3 regions of the Pseudarthrobacter sp. NPDC092424 genome follow, and region 2 is predicted to be linked to each of the others. Evidence: riboswitches for the same ligand, from Rfam matches in the RefSeq annotation. Region 2 holds a riboswitch; each other region holds the start of a gene.
What was found. Region 2 has a riboswitch for thiamine pyrophosphate ahead of thiC (phosphomethylpyrimidine synthase ThiC). Riboswitches for the same ligand answer to the same signal wherever they lie in the genome.
Positions count from the first base shown of each region.

Region 1: it holds a riboswitch for thiamine pyrophosphate, as region 2 does, so the genes downstream of both, thiO (glycine oxidase ThiO) here and thiC (phosphomethylpyrimidine synthase ThiC) in region 2, are expected to answer to the same signal.
Region 3: it holds a riboswitch for thiamine pyrophosphate, as region 2 does, so the genes downstream of both, ACIQCN_RS11735 (ECF transporter S component) here and thiC (phosphomethylpyrimidine synthase ThiC) in region 2, are expected to answer to the same signal.

Region 1 covers NZ_JBIVQC010000001.1:221,088-228,723, forward strand. The annotation lists gene ACIQCN_RS01115 (RNB domain-containing ribonuclease) at 6-1,529, opposite strand; gene thiE (thiamine phosphate synthase) at 1,575-2,237, opposite strand; TPP riboswitch at 2,265-2,384, shown strand; gene thiO (glycine oxidase ThiO) at 2,377-3,684, shown strand; gene thiS (sulfur carrier protein ThiS) at 3,681-3,917, shown strand; gene ACIQCN_RS01135 (thiazole synthase) at 3,952-4,737, shown strand; gene ACIQCN_RS01140 (hypothetical protein) at 4,740-5,042, opposite strand; gene ACIQCN_RS01145 (DUF3107 domain-containing protein) at 5,099-5,323, opposite strand; gene ACIQCN_RS01150 (TetR/AcrR family transcriptional regulator) at 5,385-6,047, opposite strand; gene moeB (molybdopterin-synthase adenylyltransferase MoeB) at 6,132-7,331, shown strand; gene ACIQCN_RS01160 (glutamyl-tRNA reductase) at 7,503-7,636, opposite strand, start outside.
Region 2 covers NZ_JBIVQC010000001.1:536,437-544,072, forward strand. The annotation lists gene ffh (signal recognition particle protein) at 1-1,042, shown strand, start outside; gene ACIQCN_RS02515 (alpha/beta fold hydrolase) at 1,091-1,678, shown strand; gene thiC (phosphomethylpyrimidine synthase ThiC) at 1,749-3,554, opposite strand; TPP riboswitch at 3,549-3,656, opposite strand; gene ACIQCN_RS02525 (amidohydrolase family protein) at 3,736-4,833, shown strand; gene ACIQCN_RS02530 (VOC family protein) at 4,898-5,794, shown strand; gene ACIQCN_RS02535 (hypothetical protein) at 5,885-6,325, shown strand; gene rpsP (30S ribosomal protein S16) at 6,525-6,947, shown strand; gene ACIQCN_RS02545 (RNA-binding protein) at 6,949-7,191, shown strand; gene rimM (ribosome maturation factor RimM) at 7,297-7,636, shown strand, end outside.
Region 3 covers NZ_JBIVQC010000007.1:113,371-121,006, forward strand. The annotation lists gene ACIQCN_RS11715 (glutamate--cysteine ligase) at 1-377, opposite strand, end outside; gene ACIQCN_RS11720 (UDP-N-acetylglucosamine 1-carboxyvinyltransferase) at 447-1,970, opposite strand; gene ACIQCN_RS11725 (energy-coupling factor transporter transmembrane component T family protein) at 2,085-2,897, opposite strand; gene ACIQCN_RS11730 (ABC transporter ATP-binding protein) at 2,894-4,441, opposite strand; gene ACIQCN_RS11735 (ECF transporter S component) at 4,441-5,064, opposite strand; TPP riboswitch at 5,132-5,271, opposite strand; gene ACIQCN_RS11740 (DUF4235 domain-containing protein) at 5,406-5,669, shown strand; gene mnhG (monovalent cation/H(+) antiporter subunit G) at 5,705-6,124, opposite strand; gene ACIQCN_RS11750 (monovalent cation/H+ antiporter complex subunit F) at 6,114-6,392, opposite strand; gene ACIQCN_RS11755 (Na+/H+ antiporter subunit E) at 6,389-6,934, opposite strand; gene ACIQCN_RS11760 (Na+/H+ antiporter subunit D) at 6,931-7,636, opposite strand, start outside.

The DNA.
Region 1 (7,636 bases), 320 kb from region 2:
CGGATTTAGCCGTGTTCCCTGGTGGCGGACTCCTGGCGGACGAGTTCGAAATGCACGTGGCGCGCAGCGATGTCCGAGGAAACCAGACGGACCCGGACCTTGGTGCCCGGTTTGAGCTCCCCGGCGCAGCGCGCCGTCACCGCCGGCTCCGCGATCTGGATAATGCCGGAGGTGCCGTTGCCGTTGCCGTTTTTCCCGTTCCCGTCCCTGCCGTTGGACGTCCCGCCGTTGTCTTTGGGCGGCCGGGACCCTGAAATGACAATGGCGTCAAATTCCTGCCCCACATGGTTGACCAGCAGGGCGGCTTCCACGGTGTCCAGCGCCATGCGCTCCATCCGGCTGGCCAGCTGGTCGGAGCCCGCCATTATTCCTGGCAGGAGCGGCAGCGCCTCGCGCGCCCAGACCGGCACGCCGCCGCCGCTGCACAGCGCTTCACAGATCACCAGGACAAAACGGTCCACAAGGCGGCGCAGCGGAGCGGTGGTGTGCGCGTAGGACGCACCAATGGCCGACTGGATCGCATCCGCAGGGACAGTGCCGTCGAAAGCGGTGTAGGCGGCGCCGCGGAACAGCATCCCGGCCGAATGCAGAATGGCCAGTTGGCGCGGCTCCGTGGGGTCCAGGGTGCGGAGGTATTCGCCGTAGCTGATCTTCCCGTTCCAGGGCTTGCCCAGGACTTCGGTCTGGAGCCGGAAGTGGTCCAGGGAGCGGCTGTCCGGCGCAGGCATGGTGCGCAGGATCCCCACCTTACCGTCCAGCATGAGCCGGGCCGCGGCCATGCCGGTCATGAGGGAAATCTGTGCGTTCCAGTCCTCCACGGGAAGCTGCGGTGCGGCGGCAATCCGGTAGCCGCCGTCGGGAAGCTGGACGATTTCCTGGTCCGGCATGTTCAGGCTGGCGCCCCCGCGCTCACGCTCCAGCGCCACGCGCTTGAGGCCTACCTCTTTGAGCAGCTGGAGAACCGGCGGCGCCGTGCCCGCGTCGAGCTCCTTTTGGGCGCCCTTGTAGCTGAGCTTGTCGCGGCTGCGGATGCGTGCCCGCCGCACGTTGACGGCAGTGACTTCCGCGGCGCTGTTGAGCCGGAAGTCCCAGACAAACGCCGGGCAGTCCTGGTCCGGGAGCAGGCTGCCGGCACCTTCGCTGATGACCTGCGGGTGCAGCGGAATCCGGCCGTCCGGCGCGTAAAAGGTCTGTCCGCGGCGCCGCGTTTCGGCGTCCAGCGGGCCTCCCGGCCGGACGAAAGCGGGCACGTCGGCGATGGCATACAGCACCCTGTAGCCGCCGCCGTCGGGTTCAATGAAGAGGGCCTGGTCCAGGTCCGTGGAGGATTCCGGGTCGATGGTGATGAATCCGACGTCCGTCAGGTCATAGTCCGGCATGTCCAGCGAGGCCACGGCCGCTTCGGCATCCGCCAGGACCTCCTGAGGGAATCCGGCAGGCAATTCCAGCTCGGTACGCAGCGCGCTCAACGCCTCCTCGAGCGCGTTCCTGTGCTCGTGGACATTGGGAGCCAACCGATGATGCGACACGAAAATCAGCCTAGCCCGAAACCCCCGGAACGAGGAACAGCCGGGCTAACCCGCGGCGTCGAGGGCGGCGAGCAGCGACGCAGCGGCTTCGGCCGGGTCCGGCGCCTCCGTGATGGCGCGGACCACCACGATCCGGCGGGCACCCGCAGCGGCCACCCGGTCCACGTTGCCGTGGTCGATTCCGCCGATGGCAAACCAGGGCAGGCCGGCCGGCGCCACGGACGCGGCGTGCCTGACCAGGTCCAGCCCGACGGCGGCGCGCCCCGGCTTGGTGGGCGTGGCCCACAGTGGACCCACGCAGAAGTAGTCCAGGCCCGCCGGCCCCGGCGCCGCGGCCACCGCCGCGTCAACCTGGTCCGGCGAATGCGTGGAAAGCCCGATCGCGGCGCCGTCCAGGAGGCTGCGCGCTGCCTTGAGGGGAAGGTCCTTCTGCCCGATGTGGAAAACGGGCGCCCCGGAAAGGGACGCGATGTCCGCCCGGTCGTTGACGGCCCACAGCCGGCCGTGCCGGACGGCAGCCTCGCGCAGCACCTCGAGCAGCTCCAACTCCTCCGCGGCCTCCAGGGCCTTATCCCGGAGCTGGATGATGTCCACGCCGCCGGCGAACGCGGCATCGACAAACCGGGCAAAATCGCCGTGGGCGCGGCGGGCGTCGGTGCAAAGGTACAGGCGCGCGGACGCCAGGGCGGCAGCGGGGGACACATTCATGGCTGCAAGCCTAGTTCCTCTAAACTGGCCTCGTACTGCGGGAGCCTGCGGCAGCTGTCACAAAAGCGCCGGGCTGAGAGGGCGTCAGAGCCGACCGCTTGACCTGATCCGGCTAATACCGGCGTAGGGAAGGAACCATATGGGCAACCCCACCAGCGGATCCGGCGCGGCCGACGACGGCGTAATGCGTGCCGACGTGGCAGTCGTCGGAGGCGGGGTGATAGGCCACAGCATCGCGTGGGAGGCCCGCCGCTCCGGCCGATCCGTGGTGCTGGTGGATGATGCCCCCGGAACCGGCGCCAGCTGGGCGGCGGCCGGAATGCTCGCCCCCGTCAGCGAACTTCACTACCAGGAGGAAGCCCTCCTGGAGCTGATGCTGGAATCCTCCTCCCGGTGGCCCGGTTTCGCGGCCGCCCTCAAAACCGCCGCGGGCGCGGACCCCGGATACCTCGAGACGCCGACGCTCGCCGTCGGCGCGGACGCTGCGGACAGGCAGGCGCTGCTTGACCTTCGGGCCGTGCAGAAGGCCAACGGCCTCGACGTGGAGCCACTCACGGTCCGGGAGGCACGCCGCCGCGAACCGCTCCTGAGCCCATCGATCGCCTGCGCCCTGGACACCCCCGCCGACCACCAGGTGGATCCGCGGCAGCTGGTGGCCTGCCTCCGGCTGGCGCTCTCCCGGCACGCGGACGGAGAGGGAGGGGCAGGCACCAGGGTTGCCGGCGCCGTCGACGGTTACGCGGTAATGGCCAGGGCAGCGGGACTGGCGTGGGCGGACGACGTCGTGGCCGGAGTCCTGCTGGAAGGCGGCGGAAAGGTTCTTGCGCGGGAGACCGTGGTCGCCAACGGTCTGCACGCCGGAGCGCTGGGCGGGTTGCCCGAGGGCCTGGCGCTGCCGCTGCGCCCGGTGTACGGCGACATCCTGCGGCTCGCCGTGCCAACGCAACTCCGGCCGTTGGTGACGGCGACGGTACGGGGCCTGGTTCATGGCGTGCCGGTCTACCTGGTGCCGCGGCAGGATGGAACCGTGGTCATCGGCGCCACCCAGCGCGAAGACGCCCTGGGCGGGGCGGCCCGTCCGGAGGCCGGAGCGGCGCACGGTGCCGTCTCCGCCGGCGGGGTTCACCAGCTCCTTCGGGACGCGCAGACTCTGGTCCCCGCCGTCGCCGAACTGGAACTGCTCGAGTGCACCGCCCGGGCCCGCCCCGGAACCCCGGACAACGCGCCCCTGCTGGGCCGCGTACCGCTGCCCGACGCCGCCGGAGGATACGTCCCCGGGCTCGTCGTCGCCACTGGCTTCTTCCGCCACGGCGTCCTGCTGGCGCCGGCGGCCGCGGCCGTCTGCCGCGCCCTGCTGGACGGCACCCGTGACCCCCGCTGGGCGCCGTTCGACCCTGCCCGGTTTTCCGCAGCCGCATCACGCCACGACACCAAGGAGAGAGCATGAACATCATCCTGAACGGAAGCCCGCGCGCCGTGGCGGACGGCGCCTCCGTTGCTGCGCTGGTCAGCGACATCACCGGCCGGCCGCTGGCAGCAGACGGCCAGGCCGCCGACGGGCGCAAGCTTGGCGTGGCAGTGGCGCAGAACGCGCACGTGGTTCCGCGCAGCCAGTGGTCCGCTACGGCGCTCGCCGAGGGCGACGACGTTGAGCTCGTAACCGCAGTGCAGGGAGGCTGACACCGTGACCGAAACAAGCCGCCCGTCATCAGCCATGGAAACAGCATCGGCTGACGGCCTGGTTATCGACGGCATACCGCTGCACTCACGGCTCATCATGGGGACAGGGGGAGCGCCCAGCCTGGAGGGTCTCGGTGCCGCACTCCTGGCCTCCGGCACCGCACTGACAACCGTGGCCATGCGGCGCTATTCACCGGCCGAGACCGGCTCGCTGTTCCAGCTGCTCGTGGACCACGGGATCCGGGTGCTTCCCAACACGGCGGGCTGCTTCACGGCCCGGGATGCCGTCCTCACCGCCGAACTGGCCCGCGAGGCCCTGGAGACGGACTGGATCAAGCTGGAAGTCATTGCCGACGAGCAGACCCTCCTGCCGGATGCGGTGGAGCTCGTCGATGCCACGGAACAGTTGGTGGCCCGGGGCTTCAAGGTCTTCGCCTACACCAACGACGACCCCGTCCTGGCGCTGCGGCTGGAGAACCTCGGGGCCACCGCCGTGATGCCGCTGGGTGCCCCTATCGGAACGGGTCTGGGCATCCTGAACCCGCACAATATCGGGCTGATTGTTTCCCGCGCCTCCGTTCCCGTGGTGCTGGATGCCGGGATCGGTACGGCCTCCGACGCTGCGCTGGCCATGGAACTGGGTTGCGACGCGGTGCTGCTGGCGACAGCGGTGACGCGGGCACAGAACCCGGCGCTGATGGGTGCGGCCTTCAAACACGCGGTGGCTGCCGGCAGGATGGCCAGGGTTGCGGGGCGTATACCGCGGCGCGAACATGCATTGGCGTCATCCGCCATGGAGGGCCGGGCCGAGTTCCTGTAACGCTAAAGGCGGAGGGCCGCGGTCAGGCGCTCGGTGTCCTGCCGGGCGCGCGTGCGGCCCAGGTAGGCCACCGCGGCGATGGCTGCGCCGGTTCCGAGAAGCACAGGAAGAACCCAAGGCAGCCAGGTCAAACCGGGCAGGTAGCCAAATCCTGCGGCCATGAGGATGGTCCAGGTCACCGATGCCACAGCAACGGCAACCCCCGCGGGGAGGCCGGCGCCGTACTTGGCATGGCGCTTGTCATTGGCCCACACAAGGAATCCTGCGGCAACCGCTGCGAGCACGACAATGGTGAGCGAGAGCATGGATCTCCTTTAACTTAAAGCCGCGGCGGCCAGGCGGCCGCCGCGGGCAAAGGGTTCTAGAACTGGCCGAAACCTACGCGGCGGACTTCTTCGGCCCCGATTTCGACGTAGCCCAGGGCGTTTCCGGGAACGATGATCAGGCGGCCCTTGTCGTCCTTCAGGCGCAGTTCGCTGCCCGTGTTGATGGCTTCGCCGACGACCTTGGCCACGGAGTCTGCGTCCTCAGCGGACTCCAGTACGATTTCGCGGCCAACATTCTGCACGCCGATCTTAATTTCCACAGGGGCCTCCCAGCCGGTCAAATGTTCAGGGACCTCAACGAGGTGTTCTCTTATTTGTAGTCTAGGACTCTTTGGGGAAACGAGAGATTCCGCGCCAAGCTAAACGGTAAATGAGGTCACTGGCCACATCCAGGTCCAGATTCCCGTCCGTTTCCAGCCAGTAGCGTGCACTCACCTGGGCCATTCCGGCCAGGCCGCGGCCCAGCAGCTGGGCTTCCAGCTGAGGAAGCTTGGTGTCCTCTGCGATGACCCGGGCTATGGCATCCGCGAAGGTGCGGTTCAAAGTCTCCAGCCGGGAGCTGACATCGGCGTCATTAATAAGGTCGGATTCGAAAACAAGCCGGTGCGCCTGGTCATCGCTGGCGATAAACCGGAAGTAGGCGCGCATCACGGCCTGGACGCGCTCTTTGTTATCCGTGGTGGAGTTCAATGCTCCCAGCAGCAGCTCAGTCAGGGCCGCCAGGTGGCTGTCCAGAAGGGCAAGATAGAGCTCACGTTTGGACGGAAAATGCTGGTACAGGACCGGCTTGCTGACCCGCGCCGTCTCCGCGATTTCGTCCATGGCGGCCCCGTGGTAACCGTTGGCAACGAACACTTCCTGGGCTGCCGCCAGGAGCTGGGCACGGCGTTCATCCCGCGGCAGCCGTGCCGAGCGCTGGCCTGCGGGGCGGGTGACTGATTCCGGTGCTGCGGACGGGCGGTCTGCGCGTGCTTCTGGGACCACGGTTGTCCTTCTTTCCGTTGCGGTTACACCCACTTTACTGCGGGGTAATATGACCGGGCGGTATCCCGGGGCATACATTGAAGTATGGCCTCGTCTCTGACCGCAAATGTTGCAAATGTTTCCCTGGAACCCTTGGTGGAACCGGCAGGCGAACTCACACCGGCGGAAGTGGAGCGCTATTCGCGGCACCTCATCATTCCCGAGATAGGCGCGGTGGGGCAGCGGAGGCTCAAGAACGCCAAAGTACTGGTGATCGGTGCAGGCGGGCTGGGGTCCCCCGCATTGCTGTACCTCGCCGCGGCCGGGGTGGGAACACTGGGAATCATCGACGACGACACGGTGGAACTCAGCAACCTCCAGCGCCAGGTCATCCACGGCGTGGCGGATGTGGGACGCCCCAAGATCGAATCAGCGCGGGACGCGGTCCATGCCCTTAACCCGCTGGTGGAGGTCCGGCTGCACAAGGACCGCCTCGACGCGGCAAATGCGCTCGAACTGTTCGCCGGGTACGACCTGATCCTGGACGGTGCGGACAACTTTGCCACCCGCTACCTCGTCAACGACGCTGCCGCCATCCTGGGCAAGCCTTACGTCTGGGGTTCGATCTTCCGCTTCGACGGACAGGTGAGCGTCTTCTGGGAAAAACACGGGCCCACCTACCGCGACCTCTATCCCGAGGCGCCCCCGGCGGGTTCGGTACCCTCCTGCGGCGAGGGCGGCGTCTTCGGAATGCTGTGCGCGGCGGTGGGGTCGCTGATGGTGACGGAGGCCGTCAAACTGATTACCGGCGTCGGGCGTTCCCTGCTCGGGCGCGTCGCGCTCTTCGACGCCCTGGGCGGCAGCTGGCGCGAAATCCGCGTCGCGAAGGATCCCGCGGCGCCGCGCATCACCGAACTCACTGACTATGAGGCATTCTGCGGCCTTGCGCCGGAGCCGGAAACCGACACCGAGCACACCGTCACCGCGGCGCAGCTGGCCACCATGCTGGCCTCACGGAAGGCCGGACTGAAGGATTTTGAGCTGGTGGACGTCCGGGAGCCCGGGGAATACGACATCGTGCGGATCGACGGTTCTGTCCTGGTTCCGCAGGGCAGGATCCTCGCGGGGGAGGCCTGGCAGGAGATCCCGCAGGACAGGGACGTGGTGTTCCTGTGCAAGGGAGGCACCAGGTCCGGCAACGTACTCGCGGCAGCGCGGAAGGCGGGGTACCAGCGGGTGAGCCATCTCGACGGCGGCATCCTGGCCTGGGTGCGCGAAGTGGAACCGACCAAGCCGGTCTACTGAACGCCCCAGAACGCCCGCCCCGGACGCTCTCTCACTTAACGCGGCATATTGAAGGACGCTCTCTCACTTCTCCGGAGTTAGTGAGAGAGCGTTGCCGGAAATTGCGCAGGATGTGAGAGAGCGTCGCCGGAAATTGCGCAGGATGTGAGAGAGCGTTGCCGGGGAGGCAGGTCAGGCGCTTTCGAGGCCCTGGTGGTCCACCGGGCATTCGGCCAGCGGGGCCGCGGGTGCCGCAGGCTGTTCCACGGTGATCCCGTAGAGCGCTTCGAGGGCTGCGATGTAGTCGTCCTGCTGCCCGTTGGCGG
Region 2 (7,636 bases):
TGCCCGTGCCGGCGTGGAGGAAGCCCGCCAGAAGCTTCACGACGTAGTCATCGTTGACACCGCCGGACGCCTGGGCGTTGACGCGGACATGATGGAGCAGGCGCGCCAGATCCGCCGCGCCATCGTGCCCAACGAAGTGCTGTTCGTGATTGACTCCATGATTGGCCAGGACGCCGTGAACACGGCGCTCGCGTTCGATGAAGGCGTTAACTTCACGGGCATCGTGCTTTCAAAGCTCGACGGCGACGCGCGCGGCGGTGCAGCCCTTTCCGTCGCGTCGGTCACCGGCAAGCCCGTGATGTTTGCGTCCACCGGAGAAGGCCTGGACGATTTCGAGCTGTTCCACCCGGACCGGATGGCCTCGCGCATCCTGGACATGGGCGACGTCCTGACGCTGATCGAGCAGGCGGAAAAGTCCTGGGACAAGGACGAAGCAGCCCGGATGGCGAAGAAATTCGCCGACCAGGAAGACTTCACGCTGGAAGACTTCCTGGCGCAGATGCAGCAGATCCGCAACATGGGCTCCATGAAGAAGATGCTCATGATGATGCCCGGCGCCCAGAACATGCGCCAGCAGCTGGAGCAGTTCGACGAACGCGAAATCGACCGGGTTGAAGCGATCGTCCGGTCCATGACGCCCCACGAGCGGCTCGCGCCCAAGATCATCAACGGCTCCCGCCGCGCCCGCATCGCCCGCGGTTCCGGCGTGCACGTCTCAGAGGTCAACGGACTGCTGGAGCGCTTCGCCCAGGCGCAGAAGATGATGAAGAAGATGGCGCAGGGTGGCATGCCCGGAATGCCGGGAATGCCCGGCCTGCCCGGCGCCGGTGGCGGAGCCCGGAAGAACGCCAGGAACGCGCCCAAGAAGAAGGCCAAGTCCGGCAATCCGGCCAAGGCCGCGCAGGAGCGCAAGGAGGCGGAGGCGCGCCGCGCCAACGCCGGCAAGGCGCTGCCCACCGGTGCGGCGTTCGGCCAGCAGGGTGATTTCGACCCGGCGCAGCTGAACCTGCCCAAGGGCTTCGAGAAGTTCCTCGGCAAGTAGCAGCCCGGGCTCCGGCGTGCTGCCGGGGCCGTGGAATAGGGTGGGGTCATGGTCAAGCAACGCGTAGTGTTCGTGCACGGCGCCGGAAGCTTCGGCGCCGCTGCCTGGCCCCGCCAGCACGGCATGGCCCTTGCCTACGATGCCCTCTTCCTCCGGCGCCTCGGGTGCGATCCAACGGCCGGGCCGGCAGCGCCGTCCTTTGCCGGGGACGCCGCGATCATCCTTCGCTCGCTGCAGGACGATGGCCGCGGTGCTGCAGGCGGCCACGTGGTGGCCCACGCCCAGGGCGCCATTCCGGCAATGCTGGCCGCGGTGGAACGTCCTGACCTTGTCCACTCACTCGCCCTCGTGGAGCCGGCCTGCCTGTCCCTGACGGCGGACCTGCCTGCCACAGCGGCGCACCGGGCACAATTTCGTGAGTGCGCAGAGGCCCCGCTGCATATCGTTCCGGGTGTCCCCACCCTGGTGCTCACCGGAGGATGGGAGCCGCTGTTCGAGGAGATTGCCGGCTACCTGCGGGAAACCGGGGCCGTGCACCGCATTGCTGCCGGGGGGCACCGGCCGCACGATTCCGTTGAAGGTGACCGGACCATCCGGTCATTCATCCGCGAGGCCGGCAGGAGCCTCGCTGCGTAAGGCTGTCCGTCCTGCAGCCTGTGGCGGGGCGGAGCCCCCGTAACTGCCCCGCCCCGCCACTGTGTCCGGGTCAGCCGCCGGCCGGGACCTTCGGCTCCGGCAGGTAGACCTTGCCGCCTGCGGCCAGGAATTCCTGGCTCTTCTCCCGCATTCCGGAGGCCGCCTCCGCCAGTGCTGCCTGCGCCTCCGCGGACCCGTACTCGTCCCGGATGTCCTGGCTGATCCGCATCGAGCAGAACTTCGGCCCGCACATGGAGCAGAAGTGCGCGGTCTTGGCCGGTTCCGCCGGCAGGGTCTCATCGTGGAACGCCTCGGCCGTTACTGGGTCCAGGGACAATGCAAACTGGTCCCGCCACCGGAACTCGAACCTTGCCTTGGACAGGGCGTCGTCGCGTTCGTGCGCGCCGGGGTGGCCCTTTGCCAGGTCCGCCGCGTGTGCCGCGATCTTGTAGGTGATCACACCGGTCTTGACGTCGTCCTTGTTGGGCAGGCCAAGATGCTCCTTGGGCGTCACATAGCAGAGCATCGCGGTGCCGTAGCGGGCGATCTCGGTGGCTCCGATGGCCGAAGTGATGTGGTCGTAGCCGGGGGCAACGTCGGTCACCAGCGGTCCCAGGGTGTAGAACGGGGCGCCCTTGCACAGCTCCTGCTGCCGCTCCACGTTCTCCCGGACCAGGTGGAACGGGACATGGCCGGGGCCTTCCACCATGACCTGCACGTCGTACTCCCAGGCACGCCGGGTGAGCTCGGCCAGGGTGTCCAGCTCGGCGAACTGGGCGGCGTCATTGGCGTCCGCCGTGGCGCCCGGCCGCAGCCCGTCGCCGAGCGAGAACGCGACGTCGTACTTGGCGAAGATTTCGCAGAGTTCGTCGAAGTGCGTGTACAGGAAATTTTCCTGGTGGTGCGCCAGGCACCAGCCCGCCATGATGGAGCCGCCGCGGGACACGATGCCGGTGACCCGGTTGGCAGTGAGCGGAACATAGCGCAGGAGCACGCCGGCGTGCACCGTCATGTAGTCCACGCCCTGCTCGCACTGCTCAATGACGGTGTCGCGGAAGATCTCCCAGGTCAGCTTGTTGGCTTCGCCGTTGACCTTCTCCAGCGCCTGATAGATGGGCACGGTGCCAATCGGCACGGGGGAGTTGCGGATGATCCACTCGCGCGTGGTGTGGATATCATCGCCGGTGGAGAGGTCCATCACTGTATCCGCACCCCATTGGGTGGCCCACTGGAGTTTGTCCACTTCCTCCGCGATGGAGCTGGTGACCGCGGAGTTGCCGATGTTGGCGTTGATCTTCACCAGGAATGCCTTGCCGATGATCATCGGTTCCGATTCCGGGTGGTTGATGTTGTTGGGGATAATGGCCCGGCCCGCGGCAACCTCGCTGCGGACCAGTTCCACGTCGCAGTTTTCCCGCAGCGCCACGAAGCGCATCTCGGGCGTGATGATGCCCTGCCTGGCGTAGTGCATCTGGGTGACTGTCTTGCCTTCGACGGCGCGGCGGGGCACTGGCCGTGCGCCCTTCCACTCCGCGGAGGCTGCGCCGCGGCGGACAGCCGACCGGCCGTCGTCGAGCAGGTTCCGCTCCCGGCCGCTGTACGCTTCAGTGTCCCCGCGCGCCTCAATCCACTCGGTGCGGAAGGGCCGCAGGCCCCGGACCGGGTCGCTGCCCGGCCCGGCCGTCCGGTAGGCGCGGAACGGAGCGTTTGGCTCGCCGCCGGGGGAGTCCGACAGGGTAATCTCGGTGACTGGTACCCGAAGGCCCGACCCCCTGTCTTCCACGAAGGCGAGCGAGTGGGACTTCAGGGACTGGGTGGCAGGATCCCGGCCAGACGCATCGAGGGCAGGGTTCAGCTGTGTTTCTGGTGTATTCAAGGAATACTCACTTCCTTCGCCGGCATTACCCGGACAGGTTCGACGGTCGCAGGCTGCGTCAGCCCGATCTCAGCCCCTGCAGGGGCACCCGTGTGGTCAGGAACGAAGCTACCACAGGCCCCACGGGGAGCGGCGTCACATTCGCGGTGCTAGCCTGACCGGGCAGGATGAGAGGAGTTCCATGCCGGCGGTTATCCATTTCAGCGGACCGGTGCTCACGGGCCCGGACCGGGAAGTGCGCGGGCTGTGGTCCGTGGACGGCCGCCTGACCTTCCAGCGGCCCTCCGCGCGGCCTGACCACGTCCTGCCCGGCTGGGTGCTGCCGGGTTTCGTCGACGCGCACTGCCATATCGGCCTTGGGCCCGGCGGTCCCGTGGATGCGGACACCGCCGCAGCCCAGGCCCGGGCGGACCTCGCCGCCGGCACGCTGCTGGTCCGGGACGCGGGTTCCCCGGCTGACACGCGCTGGATGCAGGGCGGCAAGGAGTTTCCGGTACTGATCCGCGCCGGGCGTCACGTGGCCCGCACCCGGCGCTACCTCCGCGGGTTTGCCCGGGAAGTTGAACCGGAAGGCCTTGTCGAAGCGGTCCGGAAGCAGGCGCGCGACGGCGACGGGTGGGTGAAGCTCGTTGGCGACTGGATTGACCGCGGCGCCGGCGACCTGGCTCCGTCCTTTCCTGCCGCCGTCGTCCGCGATGCCATCCAGGCGGCACATGACGAAGGCGCCCGTGTCACCGCCCATTGCTTCGCCGAGGACACGCTGGACCAGATGCTGGACGGCGGCATCGACTGCATTGAACACGCCACGGGGCTCCTTCCGCGGCACCTGTCCCGCTTCGCCGAGCAGCGCGTGCCGATCGTGCCCACCCTGATCAATATCGCCACTTTTCCGGACATTGCCGCGCAGGCGCAGCCGAAATTCCCGCGCTACGCGGCCCATATGCTGGCGCTCTGGGAGCGCCGGGCGGAGCGCGTGGCGGAAGCGTTCGACGCCGGCGTGCGGGTTTTCGCTGGCACCGACGCCGGAAGCGTCATCCGGCACGGGCGGATTGCGGACGAGATCCTGGCGCTTCACGCCGCGGGCCTGCCGGCAGCGGCAGCGCTGGATGCCGCATGCTGGTCCGCGCGGCAGTGGCTGGGAGCGCAGGCCATCTCCGAAGGCGCGCGGGCGGATGTGGTGGTGTGCAGTGCGGATCCGCGGAGCCGGCCTGAAACCATCCGCCACCTGCAGCAGGTGGTACTGGGCGGCCGGATCGTCCACGACAGCGGAATAAATTGAAGCTTCAACTCATTTAATGGACAGGGCCGCCACCCGGGAGGCCGTAGGAGTTCGGAGTGTTCCAATGACCGCAGAAACCGTAAACCAGGACCTTCTTCCCGCCGGGCTCGGCATGGGCACGGTGATGCTCAAAGTGGGCGACATGAAGCTCATGACGGACTACTACCAGAAGGCGCTGGGCCTGGAAGTCGTGGCCGAACAGGATGGCGGCGTCTACCTGGGCCGCCTGGGCAGGCCACTGGTCCAACTGGCCCCGGCGTCCGGGCTCCACCTTCCCGGCAGGGGCGAGGCGGGCCTGTTCCACACCGCTCTGCTTTTCGAAACCAGGGAGGCGCTCGCCGCCACGATCGCCACGGCTGCCCGGTTCAACCCGCGGCTCTTCACCGGCAGCGCCGACCACCTTGTCAGCGAGGCCTTCTACTTCAACGATCCCGAAGGCAACGGCATTGAGCTCTACTGGGACCGCCCCCGCAGCAACTGGTCCTGGAACGGGACCGACGTGGTGATGGACAGCCTGGCGCTGCCGCCCCAGCACTACCTCGAGCGGTACCTCACCGAGGAATCCCTTGACGGGCAGCGCGCGACCGGTGCAGGAGTGGGCCACGTCCACCTTCAGGTGGGTGACGTGCAGACGGCGCGGGACTTCTACGTGGGCACCCTCGGCTTTGAAAAGACGGCGGGCTGGCACGGCCAGGCGCTCTTCGTCTCCGCCGGACGCTACCACCATCACATGGCCATGAACGTCTGGAACAGCCGCGGCGCCGGGCCGCGCAAGGACACCCTGGGGCTCGGTGAAGTGCTGATCGAGGTGCCGTCGGGGGACGACGTCGGCGCCCTGGCGGACCGGCTCAGGGTCGCCGGGGTGCCGGCGCACCACACCGGAGCGGAACTGCGGTTCGAGGATCCCTGGCGCAACCGGCTTCGGGTGGCCGTGCGCCGATCCGGCCCGGCCTTGTACTAGGCTGAAAACGGCCCGGCCAACAGCCGGAGCGGCGGGGGCGCCACGCGCCTCCGGCCGCGCCGTACCGACGACGGAACGAGGGTAATTCCCATGGGCTTCACCGAGATCTTTGTCGCCACGCACGACGCCGCCCTGAAGCGTGCCGGCCAGCTGGACGCAGGCGGAGCCGCTCCCGGCGGCCAGGCAGTGCGGATTCCGGACATCAGTGACTTCGAGGTCGAGCAGCTGGGCGACCTTGCCGGCAGGGCTGTGCACGCAGGCGGCGCCGACTACGAACTCACCATGGTTGACGTGGCCAGCGATTCGCTCCTGGCCGTGCCGCCGGCCATGGTCCGGGCCCTGGCGGACCTCCTCACCTATGAGACGGAAGGCGAGGGAAACGTGCTGGATGATGTTGCCGCGGAGTGGGCCGGGCAGGACGATATGCCGTTCGGGGCCGGGCAGTCACGGACCTACGTCGAACAGGTGGCCCGGCTGGCCGGCACTGTGGACGACGCTGACCGTACCTCGCTCTATGTGTGGTCGGCCTAAGCGCCGCATTCGCCCGGCAGGCCGCGCGGATGCAAAGTCGAAATCCATGCGCTGATCTGGCACAATGGACAGGTACTCGATCTGCGTGGCCCCTCTCTCCGCGTTTTGATCCTGTCCTTCGAGCCCGCAAGTACGGCCCGCCCCACGGGTGCAGAACGCCGGGTTCAACCCCTTTTCTGAAACAGGAGTGACCACAAAAGTGGCCGTAAAGATTCGCCTTAAGCGCTTTGGTAAAATGCGCGCCCCGTACTACCGCATCGTCGTTGCAGACTCACGCACCAAGCGTGACGGCCGCGCCATCGAGGAAATCGGCAAGTACCACCCCACCGAAGAGCCCTCGTACATCGAGGTCGACTCCGAGCGTGCACAGTACTGGCTGTCAGTCGGCGCCCAGCCGTCCGAGCAGGTTGCCGCAATCCTGAAGATCACCGGTGACTGGCAGAAGTTCAAGGGCCTCCCGGGCCAGGAAGGCACCCTGAAGACGAAGGCTCCGAAGGAAGCCTTCGTTGCCCCGGAAAAGGGTTCCGTGATCATCCCGGAAGCAATCACCAAGAAGGCCTCCAAGGCTGACGCAGCCGAAGCCCCGGCCGACGCCGAAGCAGAGACCACCGAGGCTGAGTAGATTGCTGGCAGAAGCGCTGGAGCACCTTGTCCGCGGAATCGTTGATTCCCCGGATGACGTCAAGGTCAATTCGAAGAACAACCGCCGCGGGGACACCCTCGAGGTGCGCGTTCACCAGGATGACCTGGGACGGGTGATCGGCCGCCAGGGCCGGACGGCACGCGCCCTGCGCACCGTCGTGGCAGCACTGGCCGGCGGCGAACCGGTGCGGGTCGACGTCGTCGACACCGACCGCCGCCGCTGAGCGCTCGGCAACATCAGTTTTGCTCCGGCCCCTCCACCGCAAGGTGGAGGGGCCGGAGTGCTTTTACCCCACCAACCAATACCCACAGAGCGAACAGAGGAACAGATGAAGCTTCAGGTGGCGCGAATCGGCAAACCCCACGGCATCCGCGGTGAAGTCACGGTCCAGGTCCTGACCGACGCACCCGAGGACCGTTTCGTTCCCGGCACCGGTTTCCTCGTGGAGCCTGCGTCCTCCGGCCCGCTCACGGTAGCCAGCGCCCGGTGGAACAAGGACATCCTCCTGCTCGCTTTTGAGGAAGTGGCGGACCGCAACAAGGCCGAGACGCTGCGCGGAGCAAAGCTGTTCATCGAGACGGCCGAACTGGACGAGGACGGCGATGAAGGCTGGTACGAGCACGAGCTCGTCGGCCTGGAAGCCCGCGTGGGAGAAGCCGTGGTGGGCA
Region 3 (7,636 bases), on a different contig from region 2:
GGTGAGGTGGCCAGGGCCGCCACGCGGGCGTTGCTCTTTCGGGCTGCGAGATCCGCCAGGGTACGGCCGGCCCTGATCTGCTCAAGAAGTACCCCGTACTCCCGGCATGGCCGCGTCTGCGTCTCGATCTGCTCAAGCTTCAGCTCGGCGCTCAAGCCCATCTCTTCGTCGTCGTAGACCGTCTCGTCCCGCTTCTCCAGCGAGTGCGGGTCGACATCCCGCGTCTCGAGCACCTGCGGCCCCGGAGCATGGGAAACCTGCGGGGCGTCGTCGGCGGCCATGCGCCGGCCGGACAGCATGGCGTCGGCCAGGGCAAGCGGCTCCCCCGTTTCGGGGGAGACGATCAGAAGCTCTTCCTCAACGCCGAATGTACGCATATTCACATTCTGCTGCAGCCCGGGGCATTTGCACGGCCAAACGTGCAATTCATGACGAAGCGTGAATGCCTAGTCCTGGAAATACTCCACCTTGGCGCCGATGGTGTTCAGCCGCTCGGCCAGGTCCTCGTAGCCGCGCTCAATCACGTAGATGTTCCGCAGCTCCGATACGCCGCGGGCCGCGAGCATGGCCAGGAGCAGGCACGCCGCGGGACGCAGTGCCGGCGGGCAGCCCACCTCGGCGGCACGCCACTTGGTGGGACCGTTGACGTAGATACGGTGCGGATCCAGCAGCTGCACCTGCGCACCCAGCCGGTTAAGTTCCGTGAGGTAGATGGCGCGGTTTTCGTAGACCCAGTCGTGGATCATGGTCTGGCCGTGCGCGTTGGCCGCGATGACTGCGAAGAACGGCAGGTTGTCGATATTGAGCCCGGGGAACGGCATGGGATGGATCTTGTCCTCGGGCGCCCGCAGCTCCGACGGCTTCGTGGTGACGTCCACCAGGCGGGTGCGGCCGTTCCGGGCCATGTACTCACCCGAGACTTCCAGCTGCTGGCCCATCTGCTCCAGCGTGGCCAGTTCAATCTCCATGAACTCAATCGGCACGCGCCGCACGGTCACCTCGGAGTTGGTGACGATGCCGGCGGTGATCAGGCTCATCGCCTCGATCGGGTCCTCGGAGGGGAAGTATTCGACGTCGGCCTCAATCCGCGGGCGGCCGGTGATCCGGAGCGTGGTGGTGCCGATACCCTCGATGTCCACGCCCAGCATCTGCAGGTAGAAGCACAGGTCCTGAACCATGTAGTTGGGGCTCGCGTTGCGGATCACGGTGGTGCCCTCGCGGTGCGCCGCAGCCATGATGGCATTTTCGGTGACGGTGTCGCCGCGCTCGGTCAGCACGAAGGACCGTTCGCGGGTGTCGGCGGGCGGGGCCTGGACAGTGTAAAAACCGCCGCCAGCTTCCACGGACAGGCCGAATTGGCGCAGCGCCTGCATGTGGGGTTCCACGGTGCGGGTGCCCAGGTCGCAGCCGCCCGCGTACGGCAGCCGGTATTCGGCAGTCTCGTCCAGCAGCGGCCCCAGCAGCATGATGACGCTGCGCGTGCGGCGGGCGGCGTCGATATCCATGCCGGCCAGGTCCAGGACGGCCGGTCGGCGCAGGCGGAGGTCGGTGTCGTTGAGCCAGGTGCATTCGACGCCGATGCTCGCGAGCACTTCGACGATCCGGTTGACTTCCTCGATGCGCGCCAGTCGGCGGAGGACGGTGGTTCCGCGATTCACGAGGCTGGCACACAGCAGCGCGACGCCTGCGTTCTTGCTGCTGTTGACGTCCACTGCGCCGGAGAGCGTGCGCCCGCCCTCCACGCGGAGGTGGGTCATCCGGGGCTTGCCCACGTTCACGATGCTGCGGTCAAAGATGGCCTCGAGCCGCTGGATCATCTTCAGGCTCAGGTTCTGCTTGCCCTGCTCCATCCGGGCCACGGCGCTTTGGCTGGTTCCAAGTTCGGCCGCAAGTTGCCCCTGCGTCCAGCCTTTTTCTGCGCGGGCGTCCCGGAGCATGGCGGCAACGTGTTCTGTGGTTTCCTGCGTCATACCTCGAATATATCATTCATGAGTTACGAGGGCGCCAGAAGGGGCGGACAGAGGCCCGGATAGGGATCCAGTACCCGCCGCGTGCGATACCCGTGCAACAGCAAGACCCGTGTCTCAGTTCTCCAGCCAGACCATATTCCAGGTGCCGGCCGAGATGGCCGCAGCCGCCGACAGTCCCGCAACCAGTGCCCCGCCGGCTAAAACCCAGACATCCAGCCTGCTGTACGTGGATTCGCGGGCCCAGGTCCGCGGCCCGCCGCCGAACCCGCGTGCCTCCATGGTCACGGCCAGCCGCGACGCACGCCGGATCGCCTGGATCAGCAGCCCGAAGCTCTGCCCCAGCGTGGCCTTCGCCCGCTGCAGCACGTTCCCGCGCGAACCCACGCCGCGCGCCCGTCGTGCCATTCCAATGGTCTGCCATTCCTCCGCCATCAGCCCCACGAGGCGCATCGCGGCGAGCGTGCCCAGCACGAACCGGTGCGGCAACCGGGCCTTCTGCGCCAAGGCGTCCGCAAGGTCGGTGGGGTCGGTGCAGCTCATCAGCAGCACGGCCGGCAGCGCGATGGCCAACCCGCGCAGCATGAATCCGGCACCGAGCTCTAGGGAGCCTTCGCTCATGGTCCAGAGTCCGACGTCGATCAGCGTCCTTCCACTGTCAGGAGCCAGGATGGAGGTGCTCCAGCCCCCTGCCGCGGCCGCGAGGATCAACGGCCAGCCGCGCTGCCACAGCAGCACAAACGTCAGCCCGGCCAGCGGAAACAGGAGAAGTTCGAAGACCAGCGCCACGGTGGCCGAGACCCAGTCGATGGACAGCGCCAGCACCAGGGTGATGAGGAAGACGGACGCGAACTTGCTCAGTGGGTTGGCGTGGGTGAGAAGCGCCTGGTTTCCGCGCAGGTTCAGTTCCTGCCGCCCTGCCCCGGTCATGGTGCCACCCGGTCCGGCGCTGCCATGCGCAGTTCCGCACCGCCAAGCGCGGCGGTGAATTCGGCGTCGTGCGTTACTGCAACCACGGCGGCACCCTGGTCCAGAAGCTCGGACAGGAAGGACGCCAACTCGGCCCAGGTGTTGGCGTCCTGCCCGAAGGTGGGTTCATCCAGGACCAGCACCTGCGGGCTGGCGGCCAGCACGGTGGCCACGGAGAGCCGCCGTTTCTCCCCGCCGGACAGCGTGTACGGGTTTGCGTCCACCAGGCCGGTGAGCCGCAGCCGCTCAAGCAGCTCGTCAACGCGTTCCCCGCCGTGGCCCAGGTGCCGGGGACCGAAGAGCAGCTCGTCCCGGACATTCCCGGTGACGAACTGGTGCTCGGGTTCCTGGAAGACGGTGCCGATCCGCTCGATCAGCTGCTCCGCCTTCCATTGGTACGGATCGATTCCCGCCCCGCGGCTCAGGTCAACGGCGGCCGAAACCTTCCCTTTCACCGGCGCCAGGAGCCCGGCCAGGGTCAGCGCAAAGGTGGACTTGCCCGCCCCGTTGGGCCCTGTGACGGCCAGCGCCTGGCCAGCGCGCACCTGCGCCGAGATGTCACGCTGCACCGGTACCGGCGGGATCTTCCTGAGACCCTTCCGGCCCGTCCGTTCCCGCGAAACTCCCAGCCCCTCGGCGGCGAGCAGGAGGCCGCCGGAACCCGGAGGGGGCATGGCCGCCCGTTGGCGCGTCTCCGGAACGTATCCCGGCACCCACACACCGGCCGCCATGAGCATGGTCCTGGCCTCGCGCAGCACCCGGTCCGGAGGTCCGTCCAGCAATACGGCCGGCCCGGCGCCGGATCCCGGCTGCAGGACCACGATCCGGTCCACCAGGTCCTTCCACACGGACACGCGGTGTTCCACCACCACCAGCGTGGCGCCGGTCTTGTCCAGGCAGCGGCCCACGGCGTCCCGGACTTCCAGCACGCCGGCCGGGTCCAGGTTGGCGGTTGGTTCGTCCAGCAGGATCAGCCCCGGGCGCATCGCCAGGATGCCCGCCAGCGCCAGCCGCTGTTTTTGCCCACCGGACAGCGCGGACGTGGGGTGGTGCAGCGGCAGGTGGGAAAGTCCGACGTCGGCAAGCGCCTCATGCACGCGCGCCCAAATTGCGTCGCGGGGAACCGCGAGGTTCTCGGCACCGAAGGCGGCGTCGTCACCCAGCCGTGACAGAACCACCTGCGTTTCGGGGTCCTGCTGCATCAGCCCCGCGCGGCCGCGCCGGCCCCGGGGGGAAGCCCCGTCAACCAGAAGCGAACCGGACTCGTCAGCGTCGCCTGCCTCGCCGTCGTCGTCCGCGTCCCCCAGCACCCCGGCGAGGGCGTGGAGCAGCGTCGACTTGCCGGCACCCGACGGGCCCAGCAGGAGCACCCGCTCCCCCGGCGCGATGTCCAGGTCAAGGCCCCGGACGGCTGGCTTGGCGCGTCCGGGGTGCCGCCAGCCCCAGCCGCGGGCGGCAACCGCGGCGGGGCGGACGGCGGATGCGCTGCCGGAAGGTCTTGGCATCAGGAGAAGACGGGCTCCGTGGCCGCCTTGCGGGAGGCGAACGGGCTCAGCACGCCGGTCCGGGCGAGGCCGCGGGTGGCGATCCAGGACAGGGCGCCGGCGATGATCGCACCGGAGATGCTGGTGAACAGGATGTAGGCGAACTTGTCACCGGCGGAGTAGGCGATGTTCCAGCCCCACGGGGAGAACGAGTCGTTCAGGCCGCAGAACAGGCCTGCCGCGGCGCCCGCGAGCAGGGCCACGGGCAGGTTGAACTTCCTGTAGACGAAAACCGCGAAGATGATTTCCGCGCCGAGGCCCTGGACGAATCCGGAGAACAGCACCGACGTGCCGTACTGCGAACCCATCAGCAGTTCGCCGGTGGCTGCAACCGTCTCGCAGAAGAGTGCCGCGCCGGGCTTGCGGATGATGAGCATCCCCAGGACAGCCGGAATCATCCAGCCGCCGGCGATCAGGCCGGTCAGGGGCGGGTAGACGGCGTTCATCGGAGCGGACACCGCTAGGGCGCCCTGGGACCACGCCCAGAAAATCACCCCGCCGGCGATGGCGATCAGCGCCGCCACCACGATGTCCACGACGCGCCAGGACTTGCCGGGGGTCTTCTTGATTGCTTCAGTTGCCATGGTGAATCCTCCTGGGTAGCAGGAGGGGAAAGTGGTCACGGCAACCGCGTTGAACGGTGTTGCCGGCCACTTCGAGAACTCGACTCCCTTGCGCCGGTACTAACCGGATCAGGTTCGAGGGTCTGCGGATCTCCGCACTCTCAGCGCCCACACGGGTTCCCGGCTGAGCCGGCAATGCCCGACGGCGGCGCTCCCCTGTCGTTTGAATGTTGCGTTGAGTGGTATGCCCCTGAGGGCGTGCTCCAGTTTACACCGCAGCGGCCAATGGCGGCGGGGAAAATTACGGCGCCGGGCCGTTAGGCTGGGGTCAGTCCGTTTTCTGCCCGCAAGGAGTACAAGGAATGAACCTTTTCATTAAGCTGCTCGGCACCGGCATCTCGCTGGTGGCAGGCTTCGTCGGCACCAAGATGGTCAACACCGTCTGGGAGAAGACCACAGGCCGGAAGCCTCCCACCGGCAAGGACGAGGATGTGCCCACCAGCCTGCACTCGGCCCTGACGTTTGCCCTGATCTCAGCATCGGTGAGCACCGTCATCCAGGTCCTGGCGAACCGCGGCACCCAGCGCGCCATCACCCGCTTCGCCAAGAGCCAGGACATCGTTTAGCCCCGCTTCAACCTGCCGCCGGCAACCCGTCTCACTCATTCCTCGGGAGGCGGGTTGCCGGCGGCTTTTTGGACCACGGCTTCGAGCTCGTCCGAGGTCAGCAGTTCCCGGTGCAGGTGCTTGGTGCGATAGCCGGCCCGGCCCACCATGTGCGCGGAGACCGGCACCGTCAGTAACTGGAAGATCCAGGCCACCAGCAGCACGGGCCACACCCACCAGGTGCGCAGCTGCAGTCCGATCGCCGCCAGCAGCAGGAACAGTCCCAGCACCTGCGGCTTCGTGGCGGCGTGCATCCGGCTCAGCAGGTCCGGAAAGCGCAGCAGGCCAATGGCGGCGCCCAGCGACAGGGCAGCGCCGACCACCATGAACACCGCAGACACGGCGTCCACCCAGGCATCAACGCCGGCGACAGTCTCGCCCACCGCCCGGTAGCCCGTGAGCAGTTCAGGATTCATGCGGCTGTTCCCTTCTGTCCGCGACGAACCGGGCCACCGTCACTGAACCGACGAAGCCGATGATCGAGATGGCCACCACCAGCATCAGGTTGTTCAGGTGGCGGTTTACGGCCATATCGATGCACAGCGCCGCCCCCAGGACGGCCAGCAGCACGTCGGTGGCCAGCACCCTGTCCAGGAGCGACGGTCCCCGGGCGATCCGGAGAATGGCGCCGCCGGCGGCGAGCGCCAGGATCACGGCCGTCACGGCCAGCACGGACTGCATCATGCCGCGGCCTCCCTGCGGACAGCCTCAAGCTCGGCCGGTGTTCCCATAATCCTGATCAGCCCCGCCTCGATGGAAAGTACCTCGTTCCGCAGCCGGGCCACGTCCTGCTCAGTGCTGATGTTCAGCCCGTGCAGGTAAAGAGTGGACGTGGAGCGGTCCACCTCCACCACCAGTGAGCCCGGGATCAGCGAAATCACGTGTCCGGTGGCCGTCACCATGAGGTCCTGATGGCTTCGCAAAGTGACAGCGACGACGGCGTTCCTCACCTTGCGGCCCCGGGCCACCGCCAGGAAGAGCACCTGGGCGCTTGCGCCGGCCACCTTTCCGAGGAACGCAAAAGCGAACGGTATTGCGTACAGGATGTTGAAGCGGCCGCTCAGTTCCACAGGCGGCAGGTAGAACAGCCGGGCCACCGCCACGGCAAGCAGCGCGCCGAACAGTACGTTTCCCGGACTGAAGTCCTGCCACAGGGCACCCCAGACGATCACCAGCCATACCAGCAGCGGCAGTTCCTGGCGCAGCGAAATCCGGCGGCGGCTCATTGTCCTCCTCCAGCGGTGGTGATCTGCGGGACGGAGGTGTCCGCGCCCAGCACGGCCTGAACATAGTCCGTCCTGTCCAGCATGTCCTGGGCCGCCTGCCCGGACAGCGTGAACAGCGGACCCGCAAACACGGTCAGGGCAACCCCGAGCGCCACCAGGCCCAAGGTGGACCCCACCATGGTCCGCGGAAGCACCGTGGTGTGCGGCTGGCCGGTGGTGTTCGTGCGGCCGGCACCGGATGCCGTTCCCCCTGCCCCGGAAACCGACAGCAACACGGGATCCGGATGTTCGGCATCGGACGGCTTGCGCCAGAAGGCCCTGTTCCACACCCGCGCCACCGCCAGGAGGGTGAGCAGGCTGGTCAGCACGCCGCCCGCCACCAGCACGTAAGCAAGTGGCGTGCCCAGGGCGACCCCTGCCTGGATCAGCCCGGCCTTGCCCAGGAATCCGGAGAATGGCGGAATGCCGGCCAGGTTCATTGCGGGGATGAAGAACAGCACCGCCAGCAGCGGCGAGAGCTTGGCCAGTCCGCCCAGCCGGTCCACGGACGAACTGCCGCCGCGGCGTTCGATCAGTCCGGTCACCAGGAAGAGGCTGGTCTGGATGGTGATGTGGTGGGCCACGTAGAAGACGGCCGCACCGAGCCCGGCAGCGGAGGACATCGCCAGCCCGAACACCATGTAGCCGATGTGGCTGACCAGC